Sinorhizobium fredii USDA 257: one gene and its partner. Each later gene encodes a partner of the first gene's protein in a complex. Links are inferred from orthologs where the notes say so. Each region holds a gene or a part of one and is shown in the gene's direction. Other genes may lie near its edges.

Region 1 (6,085 bases):
GCGTTCGGATGTATGAGTTCCTGGATCGTCTCGTGAACATCGCTCTTCCGCGGGTCCGCGACTTCCGTGGCCTCAATCCGAAGTCCTTCGATGGTCGTGGCAATTTTGCCATGGGCGTCAAGGAGCACATTGTGTTCCCTGAGATCAACTACGACAAGGTTGATCAGATGTGGGGCATGGACATCATCGTTTGCACGACGGCATCTAACGACGACGAAGCGCGCGCTCTGCTTGCAGAGTTCAACTTCCCGTTCCGTCAGTAATCCGTAACGACAAGCGTAAAGAAGGATAACTGTTATGGCGAAAACGAGCGCAGTTGAAAAGAACAAGCGCCGCCGCAAACTGGTTGCCGGACAAGCCGCTAAGCGTGCGGCCCTCAAGGCAATCATCATGAACCAGTCTCTGGCGATCGAAGAGCGGTTCAAGGCCACTCTCAAGCTGGCAGAACTGCCGCGGGATGGGTCCAAGACTCGTATCCGCAACCGTTGCGAAGTCACCGGCCGTCCGCGCGCCTACTATCGCAAGCTTCGCATGTCGCGTATCGCGCTTCGCGAACTGGGCAATCTCGGCAAGGTGCCGGGCATCGTCAAGTCGAGCTGGTAAGGAGACGGGTACATGGCAATGACTGATCCTTTGGGCGATATGCTCACCCGTATCCGCAACGGTGCTGCTCGCCGCAAGTCCAGCGTTTCGACGCCGGCTTCCAAGCTGCGCGCACGCGTTCTGGATGTCCTTCAGGCCGAAGGCTATATCCGCGGATATTCTGAAGTCGAATTCGGCAACGGCAAGGCCGAGCTGAACATCGAACTGAAATACTACGAAGGCGCTTCCGTGATCCGTGAGATCTCGCGCGTCTCCAAGCCGGGCCGCCGGGTCTATGTCTCGGTCAAGTCCATTCCGCAGGTCGCGAACGGCCTCGGCATCACCATCCTTTCGACCCCGAAGGGCGTGATGGCCGATCACCAGGCACGCGAACAGAATGTTGGTGGCGAGCTTCTTTGCTCGGTCTTCTAAGACCGGGCAGGATCTCCATGGCGAACAGACAGGTATAAAAATGTCTCGTATCGGTAAGAAACCCGTTCAGGTTCCGGCAGGCGTCACGGCAAGCGTTGATGGCCAGAAGGTAACGGCGAAGGGTCCGAAGGGCGAACTGTTCTTCGTCGCAAATGACGAAGTTTCGGTGAAGCTCGAAAACAATGCGGTTGTCGTTCAGCCGCTCAATGAAACCAAGGATGCTCGCGCCAAGTGGGGCATGTCCCGCACCATGGTCGAGAACATCTTCAAGGGCGTCAAGGACGGCTACGAGCGCAAGCTCGAGATCAACGGCGTCGGCTACCGCGCTTCCATGCAGGGCAAGAACCTGCAGCTGGCGCTCGGTTTCAGCCATGACGTCGTCTACCAGACGCCGGAAGGCATCACGATCGCTGTGCCGAAGCCGACGGAAATCGTCGTTTCGGGCATCAACAAACAGCAGGTCGGCCAGGTTGCCGCGGAAATCCGCGAATACCGCGGCCCCGAGCCCTACAAGGGCAAGGGCGTCAAGTATGCCGGAGAGCGGATTGTCCGCAAAGAAGGCAAGAAGAAGTAAGGATCACGCGAAATGGCTAGCAGGAAAGATACTCTTGTGCGTCGCGCCAGCCGCGTGCGCCGTCAAATCAAGGCGGTCGCCAATGGCCGCCCGCGCCTGTCGGTTCATCGCTCGTCGAAGAACATCTATGCGCAGATCATCGATGACGTTGCCGGCAAGACGATCGCCGCTGCCTCGACCCTCGAGGCGGATCTCAAGACTGCGCTGAAGACCGGCGCCGACACGGCAGCAGCCGCTGCCGTCGGCAAGCTCCTCGCCGAGCGCGCTTCCAAGGCAGGCGTCAAGGACGTCGTCTTCGATCGCGGCGCCTTCATCTACCACGGCCGCGTCAAGGCGCTGGCCGAGGCGGCCCGCGAAGGCGGCCTGAACTTCTAAGGTTCACCGCCCGGGCAGAGATGTCCGGGCGAATGCCGCCTCGCATTCCCTCGGTCGCTTCGGCTTGTACGAGGCGACTTTCGTCAATCTGCCGATTGCACCCGGAAAAGAAAAAGGAAGAGGACAATGGCACAAGAAAGAAGAGGTTCTCGCGAAGATCGCCAGAACCGCGAAGAGCGCGACAGCGAATTTGTCGATAAGCTCGTCGCAATCAACCGCGTCGCCAAGGTGGTGAAGGGCGGTCGTCGTTTCGGTTTCGCCGCTCTCGTCGTCGTCGGCGACCAGAAGGGCCGCGTTGGCTTCGGCCATGGCAAGGCTCGCGAAGTGCCTGAAGCCATCCGCAAGGCAACGGAAGCCGCCAAGCGCGACCTGATCTTCGTGCCGCTGCGCGGCGGTCGCACGCTGCATCACGACGTCAATGGCCGTCACGGCGCCGGCAAGGTGCTGCTGCGCTCGGCCAAGGCCGGTACCGGTATCATCGCCGGCGGTCCGATGCGCGCCGTCTTTGAAACGCTCGGTGTGCACGACGTCGTCGCCAAGTCGACCGGTTCGTCGAACCCCTACAACATGGTTCGCGCAACCTTCGACGCGCTCAAGAACCAGATGCACCCGAAGGACATCGCGGCACAGCGCGGCATGAAGTACGCCACGCTCCAGTCCCGTCGCGTTGCCGCCGGCGCTGCTTCCGAAGAATAAGGGAGCTGACAGATGGCTAAGAAAGAAGTTGCCAAGAAGACGGTTACCGTCGAGCAGATTGGTAGCCCCATCCGCCGTCCGACCGTGCAGCGTCAGACGCTTGTCGGTCTGGGCCTTAACAAGATGCACCGGGTTCGCACGCTGGAAGACACTCCGGCCGTCCGCGGCATGATCCGGGCCGTCCAGCACCTCGTTCGCGTCGTCGACGAGAAGTGAGGGGGATCGAGATATGAAACTGAATGAAATCAAGGACAACGAAGGCGCGACGAAGAACCGCAAGCGTCTCGGCCGTGGTATCGGCTCCGGCTCCGGCAAGACCGGCGGTCGCGGCGTGAAGGGCCAGAAGGCTCGTTCGGGCGTCGCGATCAACGGCTTCGAAGGCGGCCAGATGCCCATCTACCGCCGTCTGCCGAAGCGTGGCTTCAACAACATCTTCGCTTCGGAGTTCGTTGTCGTCTCCCTCGGCCGCATCCAGACTGCCGTCGACGCCAAGAAGCTTGATGCTTCGAAGACCATTGATGCGGCCGCCCTCAAGGCTGCCGGCGTCATCCGTCGCGAGAAGGACGGCGTCCGCATCCTCGCCGACGGCGAGCTGAAGGCCAAGGTTTCGCTCGAAGTGGCGGGTGCTTCCAAGCCGGCCGTCGAGAAGATCGAAAAGGCCGGCGGCTCGATAAAGCTGCTCGCAGCCGCCGCTGCCGAATAATATGACTGATGAACCGCCCGGGGTGCTTCACGCCGGGCGGTTTTGCTCCCATATGTGAGCCTCACGTCCGAGGGCGGCGAATCACTTGCCGCGACGGGACACAACGGAAACCACGGTGAGGCATCCGATTGCAGCGACAATCGTCTCGCGCCCGGTTTTCAACGATGAAGACTTTCTCATTCCGGAACTGACCGGGTTTTCCCGCTGATTCCGAGACTTGGTACGCGGAGAATTGCATGGCTTCTGCAGCGGAACAGCTCGCCTCGAACCTGAATTTCTCGACTTTCGCCAAAGCGGAAGATCTGAAGAAAAGGCTCTGGTTCACCCTCGGTGCGCTTCTGGTTTACCGTCTTGGCACCTATATCCCGCTGCCCGGCCTCAATCCGGAAGCGTTTGCGCAAGCCTTCCAGGGGCAGAGCGGCGGCATTCTCGGCCTCTTCAACATGTTTTCGGGCGGTGCGGTTGAGCGCATGGCGATCTTCGCGCTCGGCATCATGCCCTATATCTCTGCCTCGATCATCGTGCAGCTGATGACCTCGGTCGTCCCGGCGCTCGAGCAGCTGAAGAAGGAAGGCGAGCAGGGCCGCAAGGTGATCAACCAGTATACCCGCTACGGCACGGTTCTTCTGGGGGCACTGCAGGCCTACGGCATCGCGGTCGGCCTTGAAAGCGGCAGCGGTCTCGTCAACGATCCGGGTTGGTTCTTCCGTATTTCCACCGTCATTTCGCTGCTCGGCGGTACGATGTTCCTGATGTGGCTTGGCGAGCAGATCACCTCGCGCGGCATCGGCAACGGTATCTCGCTGATCATTTTCGCCGGCATCGTCGCGGCTCTGCCGGGTGCGCTGGCAGGTACGTTGGAACTCGGCCGCACCGGCGCTCTGTCGACGCCGCTCATCCTTGCCATCATCGTGATGGTGGTTGCGGTCATCGCCCTGATCGTCTTCGTCGAGCGCGCCCAGCGCCGCCTGCTGATCCAGTATCCGAAGCGCCAGGTCGGCAACCGCATGTTCCAGGGCGATACGTCGCACCTGCCGCTGAAGCTCAACACGTCCGGTGTGATCCCGGCGATCTTCGCTTCGTCGCTGCTCTTGCTGCCCGCGACGCTTGCCGGTTTCGCCAATGCTGCGACGCTGCCGGGCTGGGCGACCACCATCGTCGGGGCTCTCGCCCATGGCCAGCCGCTGTATATGCTGTTTTATGGCGGGATGATCGCCTTCTTCGCCTTCTTCTACACGGCGATTGTCTTCAATCCGAAGGATACGGCCGACAATCTGAAGAAGCATGGCGGCTTCATTCCGGGGATTCGCCCGGGCGAGCGCACGGCCGAGTATATCGACTACGTGCTGACACGCATCACTGTTATCGGTGCGATTTACCTAATCTTCGTCTGCATCTTGCCTGAAATCCTCATTTCGCAGACCGGCGTGCCGTTCTACCTTGGTGGTACGTCGCTTTTGATTGTTGTCAGCGTCACCCTTGATACGGTAGCACAGATCCAGGGTCACCTCATTGCCCAGCAGTATGAGGGGCTGATCAAGAAGTCGAAGCTGCGCGGAGGAAAGAGGGGACGATGAGACTTATTTTTTTGGGGCCGCCGGGCGCTGGCAAGGGTACGCAGGCCAAGCTTCTGACGGAGAAATACGGCATCCCGCAGCTTTCCACAGGGGACATGCTCCGGGCCGCCGTTGCCCAGGCGACCGAGGTCGGCAAGCGCGCCAAAGCGGTGATGGATGCCGGCCAGCTGGTTTCCGATGAGATCGTCAATGAAATCGTCTCCGACCGCATCGACGTGCCGGATTGCGCGAAAGGCTTCATTCTCGACGGCTATCCGCGCACGGTGCCGCAGGCGATCGCGCTCGATCGCATGCTCCAGGCCAAGGGTTTGAAGCTGGATGCGGTCATCGAGTTGAAGGTCGACGAGGTGGCCCTTGTCCGGCGCATGGAGAATCGCGTAGCGGAGACCGTCGCCTCCGGCGGCACGGTTCGCTCCGACGACAATCCCGAGGCCTTCAAGCGACGCTTGACGGAGTACAGGGAAAAGACTGCGCCGCTTTCGGAGCACTATGCCCGCACCGGTCAGTTGAAGACCGTCGACGGGATGGCGGATGTGGAAGCGGTCACCGCCGAGATCGACAAGATTCTGGCATAGGCTTTCGTCTTTGCCAAAATGGAAGCGCCGGGGAGTTGACTTTTCCGGGTGATTCCTCCAAAGACAGCGTCAACTCGCGACATGAGAAGCGATCGGCGCGGTCTTCAAAAGAAAGAAGTCCGGGTGCGGTCGTTTTTGACATGTCTCGAACCTCAATCAACGTGCGGCTCTTCAAAGTCGCGTAACGAAGCACCTATTGCCGGATGGCAACTGGAACGCAAGGAGAATAGACGTGGCACGTATCGCTGGCGTCAACATCCCGACGGCAAAGCGCGTCGTCATCGCGCTGACCTACATTCACGGGATCGGCACGAAATTTGCTCAGGAAATCGTCGCGAAGGTCGGTATTCCGACTGACCGTCGCGTGCACCAGCTGACGGACGCCGAAGTCCTTCAGATCCGTGAGACGATCGACCGCGACTATCAGGTCGAGGGTGACCTGCGTCGCGAAACGTCGATGAATATCAAGCGCCTGATGGACCTCGGTTGCTACCGTGGTCTGCGTCATCGTCGCGGTCTGCCGGTGCGCGGCCAGCGTACGCACACCAATGCCCGCACCCGCAAGGGTCCG
Region 2 (6,547 bases), 1.6 Mb from region 1 along the record:
TATAGACCGTGGCGCGGCCAGGGCCGAGGCCGATATCGACGCGGATCGGAATGTCCTCGCCTTTCATCACGGCGGTCGCCGCCGCTTCCGAATAGGCCGGATCGCGCTCGCCCTCGACGGCGACGCGCACGTCGCCGAACCAGATCGCCAGCCTGTCGCGCTCGGCCATCTCGCCGGACTTGCCGACGGCCATGACCACCCGGCCCCAGTTCGCGTCCTCGCCGGCAACAGCCGTCTTGACGAGCGGCGAATTGGCTATCGAAAGGGCGATGCGCTTGGCGGCAGCGTCGTTCTCGGCGCCCTCGACGGTCACTTCCACCATCTTGCGCGCGCCTTCGCCGTCGCGCACCACCTGCAGTGCCAGTTCGCGCAGCAAGTCGTTGAGCGCCGGGCGGAAGGATTGAAGCCGCGGATCGCCCGCATCCTCGACCCTCGCCTGACCGTCCATTGCCGCGGCGCCGGTCGCAAATAGCATCAGCGTGTCGGAGGTGGACGTATCGCTGTCGACCGTCACGGAATTGAAGCTCGGGCCGACGCCGGCCGAAAGCAGCGCCTGAAGCGCAGCCGGCGCAATATCGGCGTCGGTCACCACGAAGGAAAGCATGGTCGCCATGTCCGGCGCGATCATGCCCGCACCCTTGGCGATGCCATTGATCGTCACCTTGACGCCGCCGATCTCGGCGCTGCGTGTCGCAACCTTCGGATAGGTGTCGGTGGTCATGATCGCCTTGGCCGCCTCGAACCAGAAGTCCTCTGTGCCCGACACCGCAAGGCCGTCGAGCACGCCGGCGAACTTGGTGGCATCGAGCGGCTCGCCGATCACCCCCGTCGACGCCAGGAAGATCTCGTCTTCGCTGCAGCCGACCGCCCTGGCCGCGGATTGCGCGGTGAGCTCGGTCGCTTCCCTTCCCTTCTTGCCGGTGAAGGCATTGGCATTGCCCGAATTGACGACGACGGCGCGCGCACGGCCGCCGGGAAGGTTCTTGCGGCAGAAGTCGACAGGGGCCGACGGGCATTTCGAGCGGGTGAAGACACCGGCGACCGCCGCAGGCTGGTCGAACACCATCATCAGCACGTCCGTGCGGTTCTTGTACTTGATCCCGGCGGCGGCGGTCGCCATGCGCACACCGCGAAGAGCCGGAATTTCGGTAAAGGTTTTCGGAGCAAGCGGAGAAACGGAACCGGACATGGCGAACCCTGTTTGAAAGTCGTGGATCACGATGTGATCGATCTAGTGATTTAGAGCGGCATGCGGGCGGAAAACCGCTCACACCTTTCCGCATCCCGCTCTAGGTGGTGCGAGAAATGCCCGAACGGCATTCAGCCGCCGGGCATCCCGATCTTTCATCTACAGTGAGCGGGGACGGCGACGCAGGCCTCCACTCCGCTCCGGCGCGGCGAACTTATTGGACTTCGCGCGCCTTACCGGCCTCGTCATAGGCCTTCTTCAGTTCCGGATCGGAAATCTCCACGCCGGTCGCCTTTTTTGCGGTATCCAGCAGCGCAAGGTACTTGTCGCGCATGACGAGCTGGCGAACCTGGGGCTCGACCTGTTCAAGCGCCGGCGGCGCCTGCGGGCGCTTGTCTTCGACCAGGATCACATGGAAGCCGAACTGGGACTTGACCGGCGTCTTGGTATAGGCGCCTTTCTCGAGCGCGAAAGCAGCCGTCTCGAATTCCGGGACCATCCGGCCCTTGGTGAAGTAGCCGAGGTCGCCGCCATCTTCCTTGTTCGGGTCGGTGGACTTGGCCTTGGCGAGTTCGACGAAGCTCTTGCCCGCGTCCAATTCCTTGATGATCGCCTTGGCCTCGTCCTCGGTCTTGACGAGGATGTGGCGCGCCTTCACCTCTTCCTGAGCCGGAATGGCTGCGATTTCCTTATCGTAGCGCGCCTTCACCTCTTCCTTCGTCACCGCATCAACGACGTGCTTCTTGAAGAAGGCGTTGTGAAGTTCACGCTCGGTCAGGAAGGCGACGCGCTGCTTGAACGTCGCGTCGTTCTGCAGACCTTCCTTCTCGGCATCCTTGACGAGCAGCTTGACGTCGATGACGGCGGAAAGGGCCGCGGCGCGCTTCTGCTCCTCCGGCATCCGTTGGAGCTGCGGATCGAGGCTGGTGATCGCGAGGTCCAGCTCCGACTGGCGAATTTCCTGGTCGCCGACCTTCGCGATGACCGGATCGGTCCCTTCGGCGCGGGCAACGCCTGCCGCCATCATCGCGATCAGTGCCGCTGCCGCCAGGGTCTTGTATCTAGACATGATTCTAACCTTTCACCATTGGCCGCCAGCGCGATTGGCTCCGGCCCTTCGAGAGGGCTGCACAACACCACAATATGGCGGTTCTGTAGCCGTCCGGCCGCGCAAGTGCGTTGACATAATCCGACCCCCCTCTTATCTGTCACGCAACCTCGCGTCCAGAACAGTTTCCGGGCGTTTCACGGCGTCAGACGGTTTTTCGAACCGGAACCTGAAACCCCCAGGGCGATAAATAAGGAAAGGACCATTCGGATGGTCAGTCTCGGCGGCCTTGCCCGCAAGTTGTTTGGTTCTGCCAACGATCGCCGCGTCCGCGGCTACCAGGGTCGGGTGGATGCGATCAACGCTCTCGAAGCCGAAATGAAAGCGCTGAGCGACGAAGCGCTTGCTGCAAAGACGGCGGAATTTCGCCGGGAGCTCGGCGAAGGCAAGACCCTCGACGACATCCTCGTGCCGGCCTTCGCGGTCGTGCGGGAGGCGGCGCGCCGCGTCCTCGGCCTGCGCCCCTTCGACGTCCAGCTCATCGGCGGGATGATCCTGCACGAGCGCGCCATCGCCGAGATGAAGACCGGCGAAGGCAAGACGCTCGTCGCGACGCTGCCCGTCTACCTGAACGCCGTGGCCGGCAAGGGCGTGCATGTGGTCACCGTCAACGACTACCTCGCCCAGCGTGACGCCGGCATGATGGGCCGCATCTACGGCTTCCTCGGTTTGACGACCGGCGTCATCATCCACGGGCTGACCGACGAACAGCGCCGCGACGCCTATGCGTGCGACGTCACCTACGCGACCAACAACGAACTCGGCTTCGACTATCTGCGCGACAACATGAAATACGAGCGCGCCCAGATGGTGCAGCGCGGTCACTTCTTCGCGATCGTCGACGAAGTCGACTCGATCCTGGTCGACGAAGCGCGCACGCCGTTGATCATCTCCGGCCCGCTCGACGACCGCTCCGATCTCTACAACACTATCAACGACTTCATTCCGCTGCTGTCGCCGGAAGACTACGAGATCGACGAAAAGCAGCGCTCGGCCAATTTCTCGGAGGACGGCACCGAGAAGCTCGAGAACCTGCTGCGGCAGGCCGGGCTCCTGAAGGGTGAATCGCTCTACGACATCGAGAACGTCGCGATCGTCCACCACGTCAACAACGCGCTGAAAGCCCACAAGCTCTTCCAGCGCGACAAGGACTACATCGTACGCAACGACGAGATCGTCATCATCGACGAGTTCACCGGCCGCATGATGCCGGGGCGCCGCTACTCCGAGGGACAGCATCAGGCGCTCGAGGCCAAGGAAAAGGTGCAGATCCAGCCCGAGAACCAGACGCTCGCCTCGATCACCTTCCAGAACTATTTCCGGATGTACGAGAAGCTGGCCGGGATGACCGGTACGGCAGCGACGGAAGCCGAGGAATTCGGCAATATCTACGGCCTCGAAGTGATCGAAGTCCCGACCAACCTGCCGATCATGCGCCTCGATGAGGACGACGAGGTCTACCGGACCGCGGGCGAGAAATACAAGGCGATCATCGACGAGATCAAGGCGGCTAACGAGCGCGGCCAGCCGATGCTTGTCGGCACCACCTCGATCGAGAAATCCGAGCTGCTCGCCGACATGCTGAAGAAGAGCGGCTTCTCGAAGTTCCAGGTGCTGAACGCCCGCTATCACGAGCAGGAAGCCTTTATCGTCGCCCAGGCCGGCGTGCCGGGCGCCGTCACGATCGCCACCAACATGGCCGGCCGCGGCACCGACATCCAGCTCGGCGGCAACCCGGACATGCGCATCCAGCAGGAGCTGGCCGACGTCGAGCCGGGCCCGGACCGCGAAGCGCGTGAAAAGGCGATCCGCGAAGAAGTGCAGAAGCTCAAGGAGAAGGCGCTCGCCGCCGGCGGCCTCTACGTCCTTGCCACCGAACGGCACGAAAGCCGCCGCATCGACAACCAGCTGCGTGGCCGGTCCGGCCGTCAGGGTGACCCGGGCCGCTCGAAGTTCTACCTGTCGATACAGGACGACCTGATGCGCATCTTCGGCTCCGACCGCATGGACGGCATGCTGCAGAAGCTTGGCCTCAAGGAGGGCGAAGCGATCGTCCATCCCTGGATCAACAAGGCGCTCGAACGCGCCCAGAAGAAGGTCGAGGCCCGCAACTTCGATATCCGCAAGAACCTGCTGAAATATGACGACGTGCTCAACGACCAGCGTAAGGTCATCTTCGAGCAACGCATCGAACTAATGGATGCGGAGAATGTCACCGACACGGTCACCGACATGCGCAACGAAGTGATCGAGGACATCGTCGGCAAGCGCATTCCCGAGCGGGCCTATGCCGAGCAATGGGATGTCGAGGGCCTCAAGGCCGACGTCCAGCAATATCTCAACCTCGATCTCCCGATCACCGAATGGGCCGCCGAGGAAGGCATCGCCGAGGACGACATTCTCGAGCGCGTCACGGCCGCCGCCGACAAGGCTGCCGCCGAGCGCGCGGAACGCTTCGGACCGGAGATCATGCAATATGTCGAACGCTCGGTGGTCCTGCAGACGCTCGACCACCTCTGGCGCGAGCATATCGTCAACCTCGACCATCTCCGTTCCGTCATCGGCTTCCGCGGCTACGCCCAGCGCGATCCGCTGCAGGAATACAAGTCGGAGGCCTTCGAGCTCTTCCAGGCTCTGCTCGTCAATCTCCGCCAGGCGGTCTCGGCCCAGTTGATGCGCGTCGAACTGATGCGCGAGTCGCCGCAGGAGCCGCAGCCGCTGCCGCCGATGCAGGGCCACCACATCGACCCGATTACCGGCGAGGACGATTTCGCGCAGGCGCCGCTTCTCGCCGCCGCGCCGGCAAATCGCAATCCGGCCGAGCCCTCCACCTGGGGCAAAGTGGCGCGCAACGAGCCGTGCCCCTGCGGTTCGGGCAAGAAATACAAGCATTGCCACGGAATCTACGAAGCTTGAGGAATTGCCGCCCCCGGGCGGCATTTTCGCATCCGGCGATCTACAACGTCGTGCGCCGTTTCGGCGGCACGAAGGTCGCTGCGGGCGGCATGTCTTTCCTCGAATCGGCTCCGACCTGAGAGAGCAGACCGCAGGCTGCTGAACCGTTTGTTAACGCTGTTCTGGCAGAAGTGATGCCCTGTATTGCGTAATCTCAGGGTGTCTTCGTGTTGATGGCGGTATGTCAAACGGCCGGACGAATGCTGCCGTCGGCGCTGAGGCACCGCCTGTCACCTTCGCTGCAGCGGCTTCTGCCCACGCTCACCGGCTCCGATTCCCGCAGCCGCGCGCAGCGAATGGCCCTGATCGCCTTTGCGATCCGCATTCTCAGCGCGGCAATAGCCTTTATTTCGCAAATCTTCCTGGCGCGTCTGCTGGGGGAGTTCGAATACGGTATCTTCATCTTCGTCTGGGTGATGGCTGTCCTTTTCGGCAATCTCTGCTGCCTCGGACTGCACGCGGCTGTCATCCGCTTCCTGCCGGAATACAGCACCACCTCCGCGCTTGCGGAAATTCGCGGCCTGACGACGACGGCGCGCATTTTTGCGCTCCTTTCCGCAAGCGCCTTTGCCGCCTTCGGAGCGGCTGGTCTGTGGCTCTTCGGCGCGGCGATCGAAGGCTATTACATCGTCCCGCTCTTTCTCGGCCTCTTCACCCTGCCGATGATTGCCCTCGGCGACGTGATGGACGGTACGGCCCGGGCCCATAGTTGGCCGATTGCGGCAATGAGCCCGACCTATATCATCCGGCCCTTGCTGATCCTCGCCTTCATGGTCCTGGCGACAATCGCCGGCCTGCCGCACGACGCGACGACGGCGATGGCCGCAGCGCTGGCGGCGACCTATGCGACGACGCTCGGGCAGTTCGCCGCGATGGTCTGGCGGCTCGACCGGCACTACGTTCGAGGGCCGATGAAAATCGAACTTGGCCGCTGGCTGCGGGTCTCCATTCCGATATTCCTCGTCGACGGTTTCGGCTTCCTGCTGACCAATTCGGACGTCGTGATCGTCGGCCTGTATGTGAAGCCCGACGAGGTGGCGATCTATTTTGCCGCGGCGAAGACGATGGCGCTTGTCCATTTCGTCATGTTCGCGGTCAGGGCGGCTGCCGGCCCGCGCTTTGCCGCGGCCATGGCCGCGCGCGACCGGCACCAATTGGCGGAGATCGCCATCGAGAGCGCCCGCTGGTCGTTCTGGCCGTCGCTGGCGATCGGCTGCGCAGTCGTGCTGTCGGGCCCGCTGCTGCTGTCGCTGTTCGGTCCGGCCTTCCCGGCCGGCGCACCCTTGATGGCGATC

What was found.
Region 2: the proteins of secY (region 1) and secA are in contact, whole or in part, in a crystal structure (PDB 3DIN), measured with the Thermotoga maritima proteins. The link is inferred for Sinorhizobium fredii USDA 257 from one-to-one orthologs. Residues at the interface, in WP_004081795.1 of Thermotoga maritima: Glu108, Gly109, Glu110, Glu111, Ala236, Glu237, Arg238, Arg239, Ile240, Thr241, Ile242, Gln243, Tyr244, Ala245, Arg246, Arg247, Val248, Thr249, Gly250, Arg251, Arg252, Val253, Tyr254, Gly256, Ala257, Ser258, Thr259, Tyr260, Leu261, Pro262; in WP_004082002.1 of Thermotoga maritima: Glu261, Ala262, Arg263, Lys300, Ala301, Arg302, Thr303, Ile304, Ile305, Leu323, Tyr324, Asp325, Pro326, Val329, Ser330, Tyr333, Ile336, Lys340, Phe345, Val349, Glu363, Phe364, Tyr374, Ser375, Gly376, Gly377, Glu393, Ile395, Thr482, Ser483.

What each region holds. Positions count from the first base shown.
Region 1 is NC_018000.1:3,576,433-3,582,517, forward strand. What follows is about bases 2,939-5,768. They hold secY (preprotein translocase subunit SecY), read left to right. Parts: upstream 2,939-3,598; coding sequence 3,599-4,939; downstream 4,940-5,768. Other genes in these bases: rplO (50S ribosomal protein L15), read left to right, coding at 2,939-3,362; USDA257_RS16600 (adenylate kinase), read left to right, coding at 4,936-5,514; rpsM (30S ribosomal protein S13), read left to right, coding at 5,747-5,768. Outside these bases: rplE (50S ribosomal protein L5), read left to right, coding at 1-263; rpsN (30S ribosomal protein S14), read left to right, coding at 298-603; rpsH (30S ribosomal protein S8), read left to right, coding at 616-1,014; rplF (50S ribosomal protein L6), read left to right, coding at 1,055-1,588; rplR (50S ribosomal protein L18), read left to right, coding at 1,601-1,963; rpsE (30S ribosomal protein S5), read left to right, coding at 2,090-2,659; rpmD (50S ribosomal protein L30), read left to right, coding at 2,672-2,875; more of rplO, read left to right, coding at 2,889-2,938; more of rpsM, read left to right, coding at 5,769-6,085. UniProt on the Escherichia coli protein: The central subunit of the protein translocation channel SecYEG. Consists of two halves formed by TMs 1-5 and 6-10.
Region 2 is NC_018000.1:5,224,420-5,230,966, forward strand. Bases 2,122-5,413 are described here. They hold secA (preprotein translocase subunit SecA), read left to right. Parts: upstream 2,122-2,507; coding sequence 2,508-5,213; downstream 5,214-5,413. Other genes in these bases: USDA257_RS24545 (peptidylprolyl isomerase), read right to left, coding at 2,122-2,258. Outside these bases: bifunctional glutamate N-acetyltransferase/amino-acid acetyltransferase ArgJ, read right to left, coding at 1-1,189; more of USDA257_RS24545, read right to left, coding at 1,404-2,121; USDA257_RS24555 (lipopolysaccharide biosynthesis protein), read left to right, coding at 5,453-6,547. UniProt on the Escherichia coli protein: Required for protein export, interacts with the SecYEG preprotein conducting channel.